2 linked regions of the Caulobacter sp. FWC2 genome follow. The protein of the gene in region 1 binds, or shares a complex with, the protein of each later gene. Links are inferred from orthologs where the notes say so. Each region holds a gene or a part of one and is shown in the gene's direction. Other genes may lie near its edges. The genes, in order: secY and secA.

Evidence for each region.
Region 2: the proteins of secY (region 1) and secA are in contact, whole or in part, in a crystal structure (PDB 3DIN), measured with the Thermotoga maritima proteins. The link is inferred for Caulobacter sp. FWC2 from one-to-one orthologs. Residues at the interface, in WP_004081795.1 of Thermotoga maritima: Glu108, Gly109, Glu110, Glu111, Ala236, Glu237, Arg238, Arg239, Ile240, Thr241, Ile242, Gln243, Tyr244, Ala245, Arg246, Arg247, Val248, Thr249, Gly250, Arg251, Arg252, Val253, Tyr254, Gly256, Ala257, Ser258, Thr259, Tyr260, Leu261, Pro262; in WP_004082002.1 of Thermotoga maritima: Glu261, Ala262, Arg263, Lys300, Ala301, Arg302, Thr303, Ile304, Ile305, Leu323, Tyr324, Asp325, Pro326, Val329, Ser330, Tyr333, Ile336, Lys340, Phe345, Val349, Glu363, Phe364, Tyr374, Ser375, Gly376, Gly377, Glu393, Ile395, Thr482, Ser483.

What each region holds. Positions count from the first base shown.
Region 1 is NZ_PEBF01000001.1:3,378,320-3,382,686, reverse strand. What follows is about bases 562-3,552. They hold secY (preprotein translocase subunit SecY), read left to right. Parts: upstream 562-1,374; coding sequence 1,375-2,730; downstream 2,731-3,552. Other genes in these bases: CSW62_RS16140 (adenylate kinase), read left to right, coding at 2,867-3,436; rplO (50S ribosomal protein L15), read left to right, coding at 656-1,141. In the rest of the region: rpsE (30S ribosomal protein S5), read left to right, coding at 1-280; rpmD (50S ribosomal protein L30), read left to right, coding at 284-469; rpsM (30S ribosomal protein S13), read left to right, coding at 3,612-3,980; rpsK (30S ribosomal protein S11), read left to right, coding at 3,993-4,367. UniProt on the Escherichia coli protein: The central subunit of the protein translocation channel SecYEG. Consists of two halves formed by TMs 1-5 and 6-10.
Region 2 is NZ_PEBF01000001.1:856,410-866,098, reverse strand. The notes cover bases 3,573-6,915. They hold secA (preprotein translocase subunit SecA), read left to right. Parts: upstream 3,573-3,946; coding sequence 3,947-6,715; downstream 6,716-6,915. Other genes in these bases: CSW62_RS04065 (methyltransferase domain-containing protein), read right to left, coding at 6,898-6,915; CSW62_RS04075 (peptidyl-prolyl cis-trans isomerase), read right to left, coding at 3,573-3,649. In the rest of the region: CSW62_RS04090 (L-aspartate oxidase), read left to right, coding at 1-278; nadC (carboxylating nicotinate-nucleotide diphosphorylase), read left to right, coding at 275-1,123; bifunctional glutamate N-acetyltransferase/amino-acid acetyltransferase ArgJ, read right to left, coding at 1,167-2,657; more of CSW62_RS04075, read right to left, coding at 2,669-3,572; more of CSW62_RS04065, read right to left, coding at 6,916-7,497; CSW62_RS04060 (MFS transporter), read right to left, coding at 7,561-8,916; CSW62_RS04055 (helix-turn-helix transcriptional regulator), read left to right, coding at 9,002-9,689. UniProt on the Escherichia coli protein: Required for protein export, interacts with the SecYEG preprotein conducting channel.

The sequences.
Region 1 (4,367 bases):
TTGGGGCGCTGGCAAGGTGATGATGCGCGCGGCGCCTCCCGGCACCGGCGTCATCGCCGGCGGTCCGATGCGCGCGGTTCTCGAAACCCTGGGTGTCCAGGACGTCGTGGCCAAGTCGACGGGTTCCTCGAACCCGTACAACATGGTTCGCGCCACGTTCGAGGCCCTGAAGGTCCAGTCGTCGCCCCGCCAGATCGCCGCCAAGCGCGGCAAGAAGGTTGGCGACATCCTCGGCCGTCGCGCCGACGGCGCTTCGTCGCCGGAAGCCATCGAGGGCTAAGTCATGGCTGAAGCTAAGCAAGTCACGGTCCGCCAAACGGGCAGCCCGATCCGTCGTGAAAAGGACCAGCGCGCCACGCTCGCTGGTCTGGGTCTCAACAAGCTGGGCCGTACGTCCACGCTGGAAGACACCCCGTCGGTCCGCGGCATGATCCGCAAGGTCGCGCACCTGCTGGAAATCGTCGAGTAGTCCGCTACGCGACGACGAAATATGCCACCCCGGTGAGAGCCGGGGTGGTTTTCGTTTGAAATCCTGTTTGGCCCAAACTCATTTCACCATTGAGTTTCGGGGCGTTTTAGGGTTTTAAGCGCGCTCTGATTTTTTCAAGCCGAGTCCAGCCGCTGGCTGGGCGCAGATCTCCAAGGAGAGGCACATATGACCAAGCTGAATGAACTGGCCCCGCAGGAAGGCTCGACCAAGAACCGCATGCGCGTCGGCCGTGGCCCGGGCTCGGGCAAGGGCAAGACCGCCGGTCGCGGTGTGAAGGGCCAGAAGGCGCGCTCGGGCGTCGCCATCGCCGGCTTCGAAGGCGGCCAGATGCCGCTGCACATGCGTATGCCTAAGCGCGGCTTCAACAACCCCTTCCGCCTCGAGTTCGCCGAAGTGAACCTGTGGCGCCTGGAACAAGCCGTCGCCGCTGGCAAGTTCAAGGCTGGCGCCGAACTGGCTCCCGCTGACCTCGTCGCCGCCGGCGTCATCCGTCGTGAACTCGACGGCGTGAAGCTGCTGGGCAAGGGCGAGATCAAGACCGCCCTGAAGCTGACCGTCTACTCGGCCACGGAAGCCGCCATCAAGGCCGTCGAGGCCGCTGGTGGTTCGGTCACCGTGACCAAGAAGGCCAAGGCGGAAGCCGAAGCCTAAGACCATATGTCATCCCGATAAGCGCCTGGCGCTTTCCCGGGACTTCGTTTCGACCGGGATGACAGAAATAGGGGGCTCGCCGTGACATCGCGGCGAGCCTCACCTATTTGTGGCCTCTACCCGGGCCTGCCCTTTTCAAATCGTTTGAAACGGATAAGCAGGCTCCGCGCCAAATTTCGTTGGAGTCGCCGGATAGTGTCCGGCCGTCACGCTCCAGAGTCGTGGGGATCTGAATGGCCTCGGCCGCCGAACAACTCGCAGCCAATATGAATTTCGCGTCGTTCCAAAAGGCGACCGATCTTCACAAGCGCATCTGGTTCACGATCATCGCCCTGGTGGTCTACCGCCTGGGTTCCTACGTCCCGATTCCGGGCATCGACGTGAACGCGTTCTCGCGCCTGTTCAACAACAACTCCGAGGGCATCCTCGGCATGTTCAACATGTTCTCGGGCGGCGCCGTCTCGCGGATGGCGATCTTCTCGCTGAACGTGATGCCCTACATCAGCGCCTCGATCATCGTGCAGCTGATGGGAACGGTGTATCCGCCGTGGGAGAAGCTGAAGAAGGAAGGCGGGGAGGCGGGCCGCAAGACCCTCAACCAATATACCCGTTACCTGGCCGTGGTGCTGGCCGTGTTCCAGTCGGCCTCGATCGCCATTGGCCTGCAAGCGCAGCCCGGCGTGGTCGCTGCGGGCGTGGGGCCGCTCTTCTTCGTCGTTTCGACTGTCGTGGTCCTGACCGGCGGCACCCTGTTTGTGATGTGGCTGGGCGAGCAGATCACCAGCCGCGGCGTCGGCAACGGTGTCTCGCTGATCATCTTCGCCGGCATCGTGGCCCACCTGCCGATGACCCTTGGTCAGTTGCTGGTCCAGTCGCAGACCTCGGGCAACTACACCCCGCTGTTCCTGATCCTGATCGGCGCCGTGGCCGCCATCCTGGCGATCGTATTTATGGAGCGCTCGCAGCGCCGCCTGCTGGTCCACTACCCCAAGCGCCAGCAGGGCAACCGCATGGTGGGCGGCGAGAGCTCGTTCATGCCGCTTAAGATCAACACCGCGGGCGTGATCCCGCCGATCTTCGCCTCCAGCCTGTTGCTGCTGCCGACGACGGCCCTGCAATTCATCAACGCGGCCAACCTGCCGTCCTGGGCCCAGTGGCTGCCGGGCGTGGTCGGCGCGCTGCAGCACGGCCACCCGGCGTTCCTGGTGCTCTACGCGCTGCTGATCATCTTCTTCTCGTTCTTCTACACCTCGGTCGTGTTCAATCCCGAGGAGACGGCCGAGAACCTGCGCAAGTACGGCGGCTTCCTGCCGGGCATCCGTCCGGGCAAGCGCACCGCTGAGTACCTAGACTACGTGCTGACCCGCCTGACCGTGATCGGCGCGGCCTACATCACCGCCGTCTGCGTGGCGCCGGAGCTGGTCATGATGGCCGTCAAGTCGAACCAGTTCGCCCTGGGCGGCACCTCGATCCTGATCGTCGTGACGGTGACCATGGACACCGTGGCGCAGATCCAGTCGCACCTGCTGGCTCACCAGTACGAGGGCCTCATCAAGAAGTCGAAGCTGCGCGGCGGTCGTAACCGCTAAGCCGGGCTTCACATTTATTGGAAGCGTTGGAAGCCGGTTTGTCACAAAACCGGCTTCCGTTTTCTTTCCCGGGGCTCTAGGTCTGCACCGGGAGATCAGCTGGGCGCAGACTCGGCAGACGCGCGAAGGGGCTTAAATGAACTTGATCCTGTTCGGTCCGCCGGCGGCGGGGAAGGGCACTCAGGCCAAGCGCCTGGTCACTGAGCGTGGCATGGTCCAGCTCTCGACCGGCGACATGCTGCGGGCCGCGATCGCCTCGGGTTCGGAGCTCGGCCTGAAGGTCAAGGGCGTGCTGGACCGCGGCGAGTTGGTCACCGACGAGATTGTCATCGCGTTGATCGAGGACCGTCTGCCCGAGGCCGAGGCGGCCGGCGGCGCGATCTTTGATGGTTTCCCGCGCACAGTCGCTCAGGCCGAAGCTCTGGACAAGATGTTGGCGGCTCGGGGACAGAAGATCGACTCTGTTCTCCGACTCAAGGTAGACGAGCCAGCCCTGATCGAGCGGATCAAGAAGCGATTCGAAGAACAGGGGCGGCCGGACGACAATCCCGAAGTCTTCGTGACTCGTTTGGCTCAGTACAATGCCCAGACCGCGCCGCTGCTGCCTTACTATGAAGGGCAGGGGAAGCTCACGGAACTGGACGGAATGGGTTCGGTCGAAGCCGTCGCCAGTTCCATCGACCATGCTCTGAGCGTGGTCGCTTAAAGAAGCCCTGATTCACCGGATGTCTGGTGGATTCAGTTGTTGACGGAAGCGAAACGATCCCTATAACGGGGCGCTTCCGCGAAAGGGCGCGATCCGTGCGCGCCGGTTTGGATCCTCTGGATTGAGCCGGGCGCGCCGTTCGCGTCTTTAGTGCGTGACTAGGAGAACATTAGACGTGGCCCGTATTGCAGGCGTCAACATACCGACGAACAAGCGCGTTTTGATCGCGCTTCAGTACATTCACGGCATCGGCCAACGGTCCGCGCGTGAAATCATCACGAAGGTGGGCATCGAGGAAGCTCGTCGCGTCAATCAATTGACCGACGCTGAAGTCCTGCAGATCCGCGAAACGATCGACCGCGACTATACCGTCGAGGGTGATCTGCGCCGCGAGAACTCGATGAACATCAAGCGCTTGATGGACCTGGCCTGCTATCGCGGCCTGCGTCACCGTAAGGGCCTGCCGGTCCGCGGTCAGCGCACCCACACGAACGCTCGCACCCGCAAGGGTCCGGCCAAGCCGATCGCCGGCAAGAAGAAATAAGGTAGCCTGACGATGGCCAAGGAACCGGGTCGCGTTAAAAAGCGCGAACGCAAGAACATCACCTCGGGCGTGGCGCACGTGAACGCCTCGTTCAACAACACCATGATCACCATCACCGACGCCCAGGGCAACACGATCTCGTGGTCCTCGGCCGGCATGATGGGCTTCAAGGGCTCGCGCAAGTCGACCCCGTACGCCGCTCAGATGGCTGCGGAAGACGCGGGCAAGAAGGCCGCTGAACACGGCGTCAAGACGCTGGAAGTCAACGTGTCGGGTCCTGGTTCGGGCCGTGAATCGGCTCTGCGCGCGCTGCAAGCCGCGGGCATGACCATCACGACCATCCGCGACGTCACGCCGATCCCGCACAACGGCTGCCGTCCGCCCAAG
Region 2 (9,689 bases), 2.5 Mb from region 1 along the record:
CCTTCCAGATCCTGCGCAAGGCCATGAGCCGCGACGCCGGGGTGATCCGCGACCAGGCGGGCCTGACCCGCCTGCTGGAGCAGATCGACGCCCTGGAGCCCGCCTATGGCCCCTGCCCGCCGCTGGTCGCCGCCCGGCTCATCGTCGACGCCGCCCTGGCCCGCCAGGAAAGCCGAGGCGGCCACTATCGCCGCGACTTCCCGGCCACGGCCGAGCCGGTCCGCACCTTCGTCACCCTTACGAGCGCGGACGCCGCCGTCCGCTACGCCGCCGAATGATTATCCAACCTCTGGACGACATCCTCGTCCGCCCGATCGTCGATCACGCCCTGGCCGAGGACCTGGGCCGGGCTGGCGACATCACCGGCCAGGCCTGCATCGATCCGGACGCCCGGCTGTCGGTGGTCTGGGCCAGCCGGCAGGACGGCCGGGTCTCGGGCCTGTCCTGCGCGCGCCTGTCGCTGGCGGCGCTCGACCCGACCGCGACCTTCGAGGTGGTGACGCCAGACGGCTCAGATGTCATGCCGGGCGCGATCCTGGCCCGCGCCGAGGGGAACGCCCGCGCCGTGCTGGCCGCCGAGCGCACCGGCCTGAACCTGCTGGGTCGCCTGTCGGGCATCGCCACCCTCACGCGGGCCTATGTCCGCCTGGTCGAGGGCACGGGGGCGACCATCGTCGACACACGCAAGACCACGCCGGGCCTGCGCGCCCTGGAGAAGTACGCCGTCCGCTGCGGCGGCGGGGTCAACCACCGCTTCGGCCTGGATGACGCCATCCTGATCAAGGACAACCACGTCGCCGCCTGCGGCGGGGTGGGCGAAGCCGTGAGGCGAGCCCGCGCCCATGCCGGCCACCTGGTCAAGGTGGAGGTCGAGGTCGACGGCCTGGACCAGCTGGACGAGGCCCTAAAGCACGGGCCGGACGTGGTGATGCTCGACAACTTCAGCCTCGCCGATCTGGCGACCGCCGTCCGCCTGGCCAAGGGCCGCGCGGTGCTGGAGGCCTCGGGCGGGGTGAACCTCACCACCGTCCGCGCCATCGCCGAGACCGGCGTCGACGTGATCAGCGTCGGCGCCCTGACCCACTCGGCGCCGGTGCTGGATATCGGGCTGGACGCCAACTAGCGGCCAGGCGAGCTCCCTCCCTCTTTGAGGGAGGGAGAAAGGCCTAGCTCCGGTAGTCGCCGTTGATCGCCACGTACTGCTTGGTCAGGTCGCAGGTCCACACCGTGGACGAGCCCTTGCCGACGCCGACGTCGACGCTGACCTCGAACTGCTGGTTCTTGACGTAGGCGCTCATCTTGGCCTCGTCGTATTCGGCCGATATCAGGCCGTCGCGGGCGGCATAGAGGTCGCCGAACTTGACGCTGATCTTCTCGCGGGCGACCGGCTCGTCGGCGCGGCCCACGGCCATGACGATCCGGCCCCAGTTGGCGTCCTCGCCGGCGAAGGCGGTCTTGACCAGCGGGCTCTCGGCGATGGTGCGGGCGATCTTGCGAGCCGAGGCGGGGCTCTGCGCGCCGTTGACGGTGATCTTGACGAACTTGGTCGCCCCTTCACCGTCCTTGACCAGTTGCAGCGCCAGATCCAGCAACACCGCTTCCAGCTTCTCGCGGAAGTCGGCCAGGCGCTTGTCGCCGGCGCGGTGGATCTTGGGCGCCCCCGACTGGCCGGTGGCGAACAACAGCAGGGTGTCGTTGGTCGAGCGATCGCCGTCCACCGTCACGCAGTTGAAGGTCGTGCGGGTATAGAGGCTGACCAGGGTCTGCAGCGCCGCGGGCGCGATGGCCGCGTCGGTCGCGACGAAGGCCAGCATGGTCGCCATGTCGGGCGCGATCATGCCCGAGCCCTTGGCGATGCCGGCGATCTTCACTTCATGCCCGTCGATCATCGCCGTAGCGTAGGCGCCCTTGGGGAAGGTGTCGGTGGTCATGATCGCGCGGCCAGCCTCGGCCCAGGCGTCGGCCGTCAGGCGGGCTTCGACCTCGGGCAGGCGGGCGGTGATCTTGCTGTCGTCCAGGATGACGCCGATGACGCCGGTGGAGGCCATCATCACGTCGCGCTGGCGGCAGTCCAGGCGCTTGCCCACGGCCGTGGCCACGCGGCGCACGGCGTCCGCGCCGGGACGGCCGGTGAAGCTGTTGGCGCAGCCGGCGTTGACGACCAGGGCGCGGACGTCCGCGCCGCCGGACGCGGCCAGCTGGCGCTTGCACCAGTCAACGGGCGCCGAGCCGACGCCGTGCCGGGTGAAGACCCCCGCCGCCGAGGTTCCCTCGGCGAAGCGCATGAGGACCAGGTCCTCGCGCTCGTGCTTGTAGAAGCCGGCGCGTCCAGTGGCGATCTCGACGCCGGCGATCGGCGGGATCACCGGGAACGGCACGGCCAGGGGCGAGATCGCCAGGCCGGGCTTGCCCGCGCCCCCTGAGACAGGCTTGGCGGGCGCCGGAGCAGCCGGAGGCGTCGCGACCTCGCCGGCCGACTTCTGACCGCGGCGCAGGCCGGCGCGCTTCAAGGCCGAGGTCAGCGGGTCGACCAGGGCGCGCTCAAGGGCGGCGCCGGCGGCGGCGACGGGATTGGCCGAACCCTGGGCGGCCTCGGGGGCCTTCGCGACGGTGGTCTTGCCCGAAGTCTTGTCGGCCTTCTGGGGAGTCTTGGTCATATGGGCCGCTCTTACTTCTTGGCGGGTTGGGTAGGTTGGGCGGGCGGCGCGGCCGGCGCCGAGGCCGGCGCGGCGCCTTGCAGCTCCGCCGGGGCGGAAGCCGGCTCCTGAGCGCCGGCCGCGCCGGACACGTCCTGGGGCTTGCCGACCAGCATCTCGACCTTGGCCGAGCCGCGCAGCTTCTCGAGCACGTCGCGGACCTGATCATAGGTCAGGAAGCGCACGATCTGCGGGCGGGCCGCCTCCAGGGTGATGGGCTCCTCGGTGCGCTTGTCCTCGACCTTGACGATGACCCAGCCGCCCTCGGCCGCGAACGGACCGACGAGCGCGCCCTTCTGGGCGTCCTTCAGGGCCACGCCATAGGGCTCGGGCATGACGTCCAGGGTGAAATAGCCCAGGTCGCCGCCGTTGAAGCGGGTGGCCTGGTCGGTCGAGCGCTCCATGGCCAGGGCGTCGAACGAGGCCCCGGAGGCCAGCAGCTTCTTGATGCTGTCGGCCTCGGCCTGGCTGCCGACGATGATCTGGCGGGCGCGGATCTCTTCCGAGCGCTTCGAAAGCTTCTGCTGCTCGGCATAGAGCTTGCGGATGGCGTCCTCGGTGACGGCCTTCTCGACCACGCCCTCGACCAGCATGTCGCCCAGGATGCGTTCGCGGGCGGCGGCCAGGCGGCGCTGGGCTACAGCCTCCTTGTCGATCTTGCGCTTGATGGCCTCGGAGGCCAGCAGCTTCTGGTCGATGACTTCGTCGAGGCGCTGGCGGAACACCTCGCTGGAGATGTCCAGCGGTTCGCCCTCGCTGATCAGGCCCTGGGCCACGGCCTCGCGCTTCACGTCGGAGGCCCAGATCACCTGGCCGTTGACGCGCGCCACGGCCGTGTCGCCGGGCTCCGGCGGCTTGTCGGCGACCTTGTTCTGGCCGCACGCGGCCAGCACCAGGACGCAGGCGACGACGCTGAGCGCGCTCATCAGGCGGGAAGTGGTCTTCAAGGCCAAGATCTCCGGCTTTGCTGAAGCCGCTCTAGCGCGGTTTTTCGCCAAGAGGAAACGGCTTCGGCGCCGAAAGCGTTCGAGCTCGCGAAAACTGAGGCAGTACGGACACTAAGGGCCCGAGAAGCCTTACTAACGCCGGGGTCTTCGCGTTGACACCATGAGGGTCGGTGCTTAAGTCTCCGGCCGCACCGGAATAGCGGATTTATCCGCTAATCCAGCGCGACTTCATCTACCGTAGTCGAGGCCGCACAGCCTTAGCGCCGGCCTCCTCGTCAAACCGTCCTACCGGATTCCCCCCGCATGCTTGGTCTCGCCAAAAAGCTCTTCGGCTCTTCCAACGAACGCAAGGTCAAGGCCTTCGCCGCGCGGGTCGCCAAGATCAACGCTCTGGAACCCGAATACGCGGCCCTCTCGGACGAGGCGCTGAGGGGCAAGACCGCCGAATTCAAGGCCCGCCTTGAAAAGGGTGAAACGCTCGAAGACGTGCTGAACGAGGCCTTCGCCGTGGTGCGCGAGGCCGGCAAACGCGTGCTGGGCATGCGCCACTTCGACGTCCAGATGGTCGGCGGCATGGTGCTGCACTTCTCGGGCATCTCGGAAATGCGCACGGGCGAAGGTAAGACCCTGGTCGCCACCCTGCCGACCTACCTCAACGCCCTGGAAGGCAAGGGCGTCCACGTCATTACCGTCAACGACTACCTGGCCCGCCGCGACGCCGACTGGATGGGCCAGATCTACACCTTCCTGGGCCTCAGCTATGGCGTGATCGTCAACGGCCTGAGCCAGGGTGAGCGTCAGCGCGCCTATCGCAGCGACATCACCTACGGCACCAACAACGAATTCGGCTTCGACTACCTGCGCGACAACCTCGTCTACAGCGTCGAGGAAATGGTCCAGCGCGGCCACAACTTCGTCATCGTCGACGAAGTGGACTCGATCCTGATCGACGAAGCCCGCACCCCGCTGATCATCTCGGGCCCCACCGAGGACCGCAGCAGCTTCTACAAGACGATCGACGTCTTGGTGAAGCAGCTGATCCAGGACAAGGGCACGTACGACCACGACGAGAAGCAGAAGCAGGTCATCCTGACCGAGGACGGCCAGGAGAAGATCGAAGAGATCCTGATGTCGGGCGGCCACCTGGCCGAGGACTCGGCGGGCCTCTACGACGCGGCCAACGTCTCGGTGGTCCACCACGTCAACCAGGCCCTGCGCGCCAACGTGCTGTACACGCGCGACAAGGACTACATCGTCAAGGGCGGCGAGGTCATCCTGATCGACGAGTTCACCGGCCGCATGATGACGGGCCGCCGCCTGTCGGAAGGCCTGCACCAGGCCATCGAGGCCAAGGAAGGCGCCGACGTCCAGCCCGAGAACCAGACCCTGGCCTCGGTGACCATCCAGAACTACTTCCGCCTCTACAAGAAGCTGTCGGGCATGACCGGCACGGCGTCGACGGAAGCCCAGGAATTCGACGACATCTACAAGATGAGCGTCTCGGAAATCCCGACCAACCGCGTCATCAAGCGCATCGACGACGACGATGAGGTCTATCGCACCGAGCGCGAGAAGAACGAGGCCATCCTCAAGCAGATCGCCGACTGCCACGTGCGCGGCCAGCCGATCCTGGTCGGCACCGTGTCGATCGAGAAGTCCGAGGAACTGTCCAAGCTGCTGTCCAGCTTCGCGTTCGAGAACAACGGCAAGAAGCAGAAGGGCATCCCGCACCAGGTGCTGAACGCCCGCTTCCACGAACAGGAAGCCGGCATCGTCGCCGACGCGGGCGTGCCCGGCGCGGTGACCATCGCCACCAACATGGCCGGCCGCGGCACCGACATCCAGCTGGGCGGCAATATCGACATGCGCCTGGCCAACTGGCGCCAGCAGCAGAAGGGCATGGGGCTGGAGATCAGCCACGAGGACGAAGTCGAGGAGCGCAAGCGCCTCGAGGCCGAAATCGTCGTCGCCCGGGAAAAGGCCCTGGCCGCCGGCGGCCTGTTCGTGCTGGGCACCGAGCGCCACGAAAGCCGTCGCATCGACAACCAGCTGCGCGGCCGCACCGGCCGTCAGGGCGACCCGGGCCGGTCGAAGTTCTTCCTGTCGTGCGAGGACGACCTGCTGCGCATCTTCGCCGGCGAGCGCCTGGACGCGATCATGCGCACCTTCGGCGTCCAGGAAGGCGAGGCGATCACCCACAAGTGGCTGAACAACGCCATCGCCACCGCCCAGAAGCGCGTCGAGCAGCGCAACTACGAGATCCGCAAGAACCTCCTGAAGTACGACGACGTCGTCAACGATCAGCGCAAGGCCGTGTTCGAGCAGCGCCAGGAGTTCATGGAGTCCAGCGACCTCTCGGACATCATCGTCGAGATGCGTCACGACACGATCGACGACCTGATCGCCCGCCACCTGCCGCCCAAGGCCTATGCCGAGCAGTGGGACATCGAGGGCCTGAAGGAACGCGTCCAGTCGATCCTGGGCCTGGACCTGCCGATCGAGGCCTGGGCCGCCGAGGAAGGCATCGCCGACGAAGAGATCAAGAACCGCCTGACCAAGGCGGCCGACGAGTACGCCGCCCAGCGCGAAGTGATCATCACGCCCGAGCAGATGCGCTCGGTCGAGAAGAACTTCCTGCTGCAGATGATCGATCTGCAGTGGCGCGAGCACCTGATGCACCTGGACCACCTGCGCAACGTCATCGGCCTGCGCGGCTACGGCCAGCGCGATCCGCTGAACGAGTACAAGACCGAGGCCTTCTCGCTGTTCGAGAAGCTGCTGGGCGACCTGCGCACCAACACCACCCGTTGGCTGATGACGGTCGAGATCGCCTATGCCGAGCCGGAAATCCCGCACGCGTCGCTGGAGGGCCTCCAGGAGGTCCACCTGGACCCGCTGACCGGCGAGAACGCCGCCGTCGCCGGCGCCATCCCGGACGGCCTGTCGCCGCAACAGCGCCAGGGCCTGCCGATCTCGTCCCTGCCGGAAGAATGGGAACGCACCAACCGCAACGCCCCCTGCCCCTGCGGCTCGGGCAAGAAGTTCAAGCAGTGCCACGGCTCGCTGATCTGAGGCGAGGCTGAGGTCTGAGTTTTGAAGCGCCCGCCCCGGGAGACCGGGGCGGGCGTTTTGCTTTGAGCCCTCCCGTCGGCGGATGGGGGAGGGTTGGGTGGGGGTGGGCAGGGCCGTGCAGGCGGAACCGCCGTGTCACCCCCATCCCCGCCCTTCCCCCATCAAGGGGGAAGGGAGCTCATTTAAAGCTTCTTCAGCACGAACTCGATCGCGCACTCGCCGACCGCCGTGCGGGTCTGGTCGAAGCGGTCCACGCCGATCCGCTGGTTGAAGTCGTAGCGGAAGGTGGCGTCCATCAGCTCGATCTTCTTGATCTCGACATCGGCCGACAGGCTGGCCAGCAGCTGCGTCAGGTTGATGCTGGCGCTGGACCAGGAGGCCTTCTTGAAGATCGTGAAGGTGTGCTTGTGGTCGGTGTTGAAGGTCGAGGGGAACACGCCCTGCTCGTAGAGATCCTCGTCGGGGATCAGGCACACCAGGTGGCCGCCAGGCTTTAGGATCCGCAGCCAGTTCTCCAGCGCTTCCCTGGGATCGCGCATGTGCTCCAGGCAGTGGGACGAGTGGACGAAGTCGAAGGTCGCGTCCGGCACGCTGGCCATCAGTTGGGCGTCGCCGTCGGGCAGGTCCCAGCCACGGCACGATTTCATCAGCGGGAAGAACTCGTAGTACTGGCCGATCGAATCCTCGCCGGCCCCGATGTCGATGCCGTCGCCGACGATGTAGCGGGTCGCGTAGCGCGAATCCTTGATCTTGTGGAAGACGGACTTGCTGGATTCGTGCATCGCGGAGCCTTGGTCGGGCGAGATTCGCCGGACCGCCAGCAGGCGGCGAACCCCGCCCCGAGGTCAAGCCGCCCTGTCGACGCGGGCCGTGAGGGCGCTGGCCGCGACCAGCAGAGCCGCTGCCACGACGCCCGAGATCCTAAGCCCCCAGACGATGTCCGCGCTGGCCAACGCCCCGAAGATCGCCACGCCGGCTGCCCCGCCGACCTGGCGGCAGGCGTTGAGCGTGCCCGAGGCCGCGCCGGCGTCGTGGCGGTCGACGCTGGCCAGCAGGCCGCTGGTCAGGGTCGGAATGGCCAGGCCCATGCCGCCGGGGATCAAGGCAAAGCCGGGCAGCATCTCCAGCAGGCCGCTGTCCGCGCCCAGCCGGGCGGTCAGGGCGTAGCCGCAGGCGGCGATCAGCAGCCCGCCCGTCGTCACCGTACGCGCCCCCAGCCGCGCCACCAGGCCGCCGCTGACGAGGTTCGACAGCACGAAGGTCGCCGTCAGCGGCAGAAAGGCGATCCCGGCCCTGCCCGGCGCCCAATGCAGGGTCCGCAGCATGTAGAGGCCCAGCACGAAGATCAGGCCATAGTAGGTGAAGTTCAGCGCCGATCCGACCGCCACCGCCGTCCAGGCCGGACGCTTGCGGAAGGCCGCCAGCGGCATGGCCGGATGCTTGGAGCGGCGCTCGACCAGCACGAAGGCGACGGCCAGCAGCACGCCGGCGACCAGGGCGGCCAGCGGTCCGCCGTTCCAGCCGCGATGTCCGCCCTCGATCAGCCCGCCCACCAGCAGGGTCACGGCGGCGACGGCCAGGACCTGGCCGGGGATGTCGAACGGAACCCTGGGCTTGGGCGGCGTCGCCGACGCCACGACCTGGGTCAGCACCGCGCCGATCAGGCAGAGCGGCAGGTTGACAAAGAACACCCAGCGCCAGCCGACCGCCTCGACCAGCAGGCCGCCCAGCACCGGTCCGGCGGCGATCGACACCCCGCCGGCGGCGGTCCACCAGCCGACCGCCGCCGCGCGCGCCTTGTGGTCGCCGTGGGCGGCGTGGGCGATCAGGGCCAGGGACGACGGGATCAGCAGCGCTCCGGCCGCGCCCTGGACCACGCGGGCCAGGATCAGGGCCAGCGGACTTCCCGCGAAGCCGCAGGCCGCCGAGGCGAGCCCGAACAGCGCCAGACCCGCCATGAACGCCCGCTTGGGCCCCACCCGATCGCCGATCGCCCCGGCCGACAGCAGCATGGCCGCCAGGGCCAGCACATAGGCGTCGACCACCCATTGCAGCTGCGCCGTCGGGGCGTCGAACGCCGTGCCGATGGCGTCCAGCGCGACATTGACGATGGTCACGTCCAGCTGGGTGACCAGGAGGCCGAAGCTGGCGGCGGTCGTGATCAGGGGCAGGCGGGAAGCGGGAGAAGACGCGGTGCTCATGGTCGTCGTCATGCCCCGGTCCGGCGCCCGATTGCTACACGCGCCGATGAACCATTCCGGCGGCGATCGGTCTAAGATGCCCGCCATGGACGCCAATATCGCCTCCCCCGCCGCCCTGATCGGCGACCCGACCCGCGCGGCCATGCTGCAGGCCTTGCAGGACGGCCGCGCCCAGCCCGCCAGCGCCCTGGCCTGGGCCGCAGGCGTCACCGCCCAGGCGGCCAGCAACCACTTGGTCAAGCTGGTCGACGGCGGCCTGCTGGCGGTCGAGCGCGAGGGGCGGCATCGCTACTACCGCCTGGCCAGCGCCGAGGTGGCCCATGCGATCGAGGCGCTGTCGGTGCTGGCCGCGCCGGTGCGGTCGCTGGAGATCCCGCGCTCGCCCAAGGCCCGGGCGCTGCGGGACGCGCGATGCTGCTACGGCCACCTGGCGGGGCGCCTGGGCGTGAAGGTCTGCGAAGCGCTGGTCGAGCGCGACCTGCTCCGGCCGGCGGAGGGCAAGCTCTACGACGTCACGGCCGAGGGCCGGGTCTGGTTCGAGGACCTGGGCGTCGCCGTGGACGCCCTGCACTCGCCCCGCGGCGTCGCCCGCCAGTGCCTGGACTGGACCGAGCGGCGGCATCACCTGGCTGGGCCGCTGGGGGTGAAGCTGCAGGAAGCCATGACCGCGCGCGGCTGGCTGGCGCTGGAGGCCAAGGGCCGGGCGGTCAGGGTGACGCCGGAGGGGGCGCTGGCGTTGCGGGAGCGGCTGGGGGTCAGCCTGGAGGATGAGG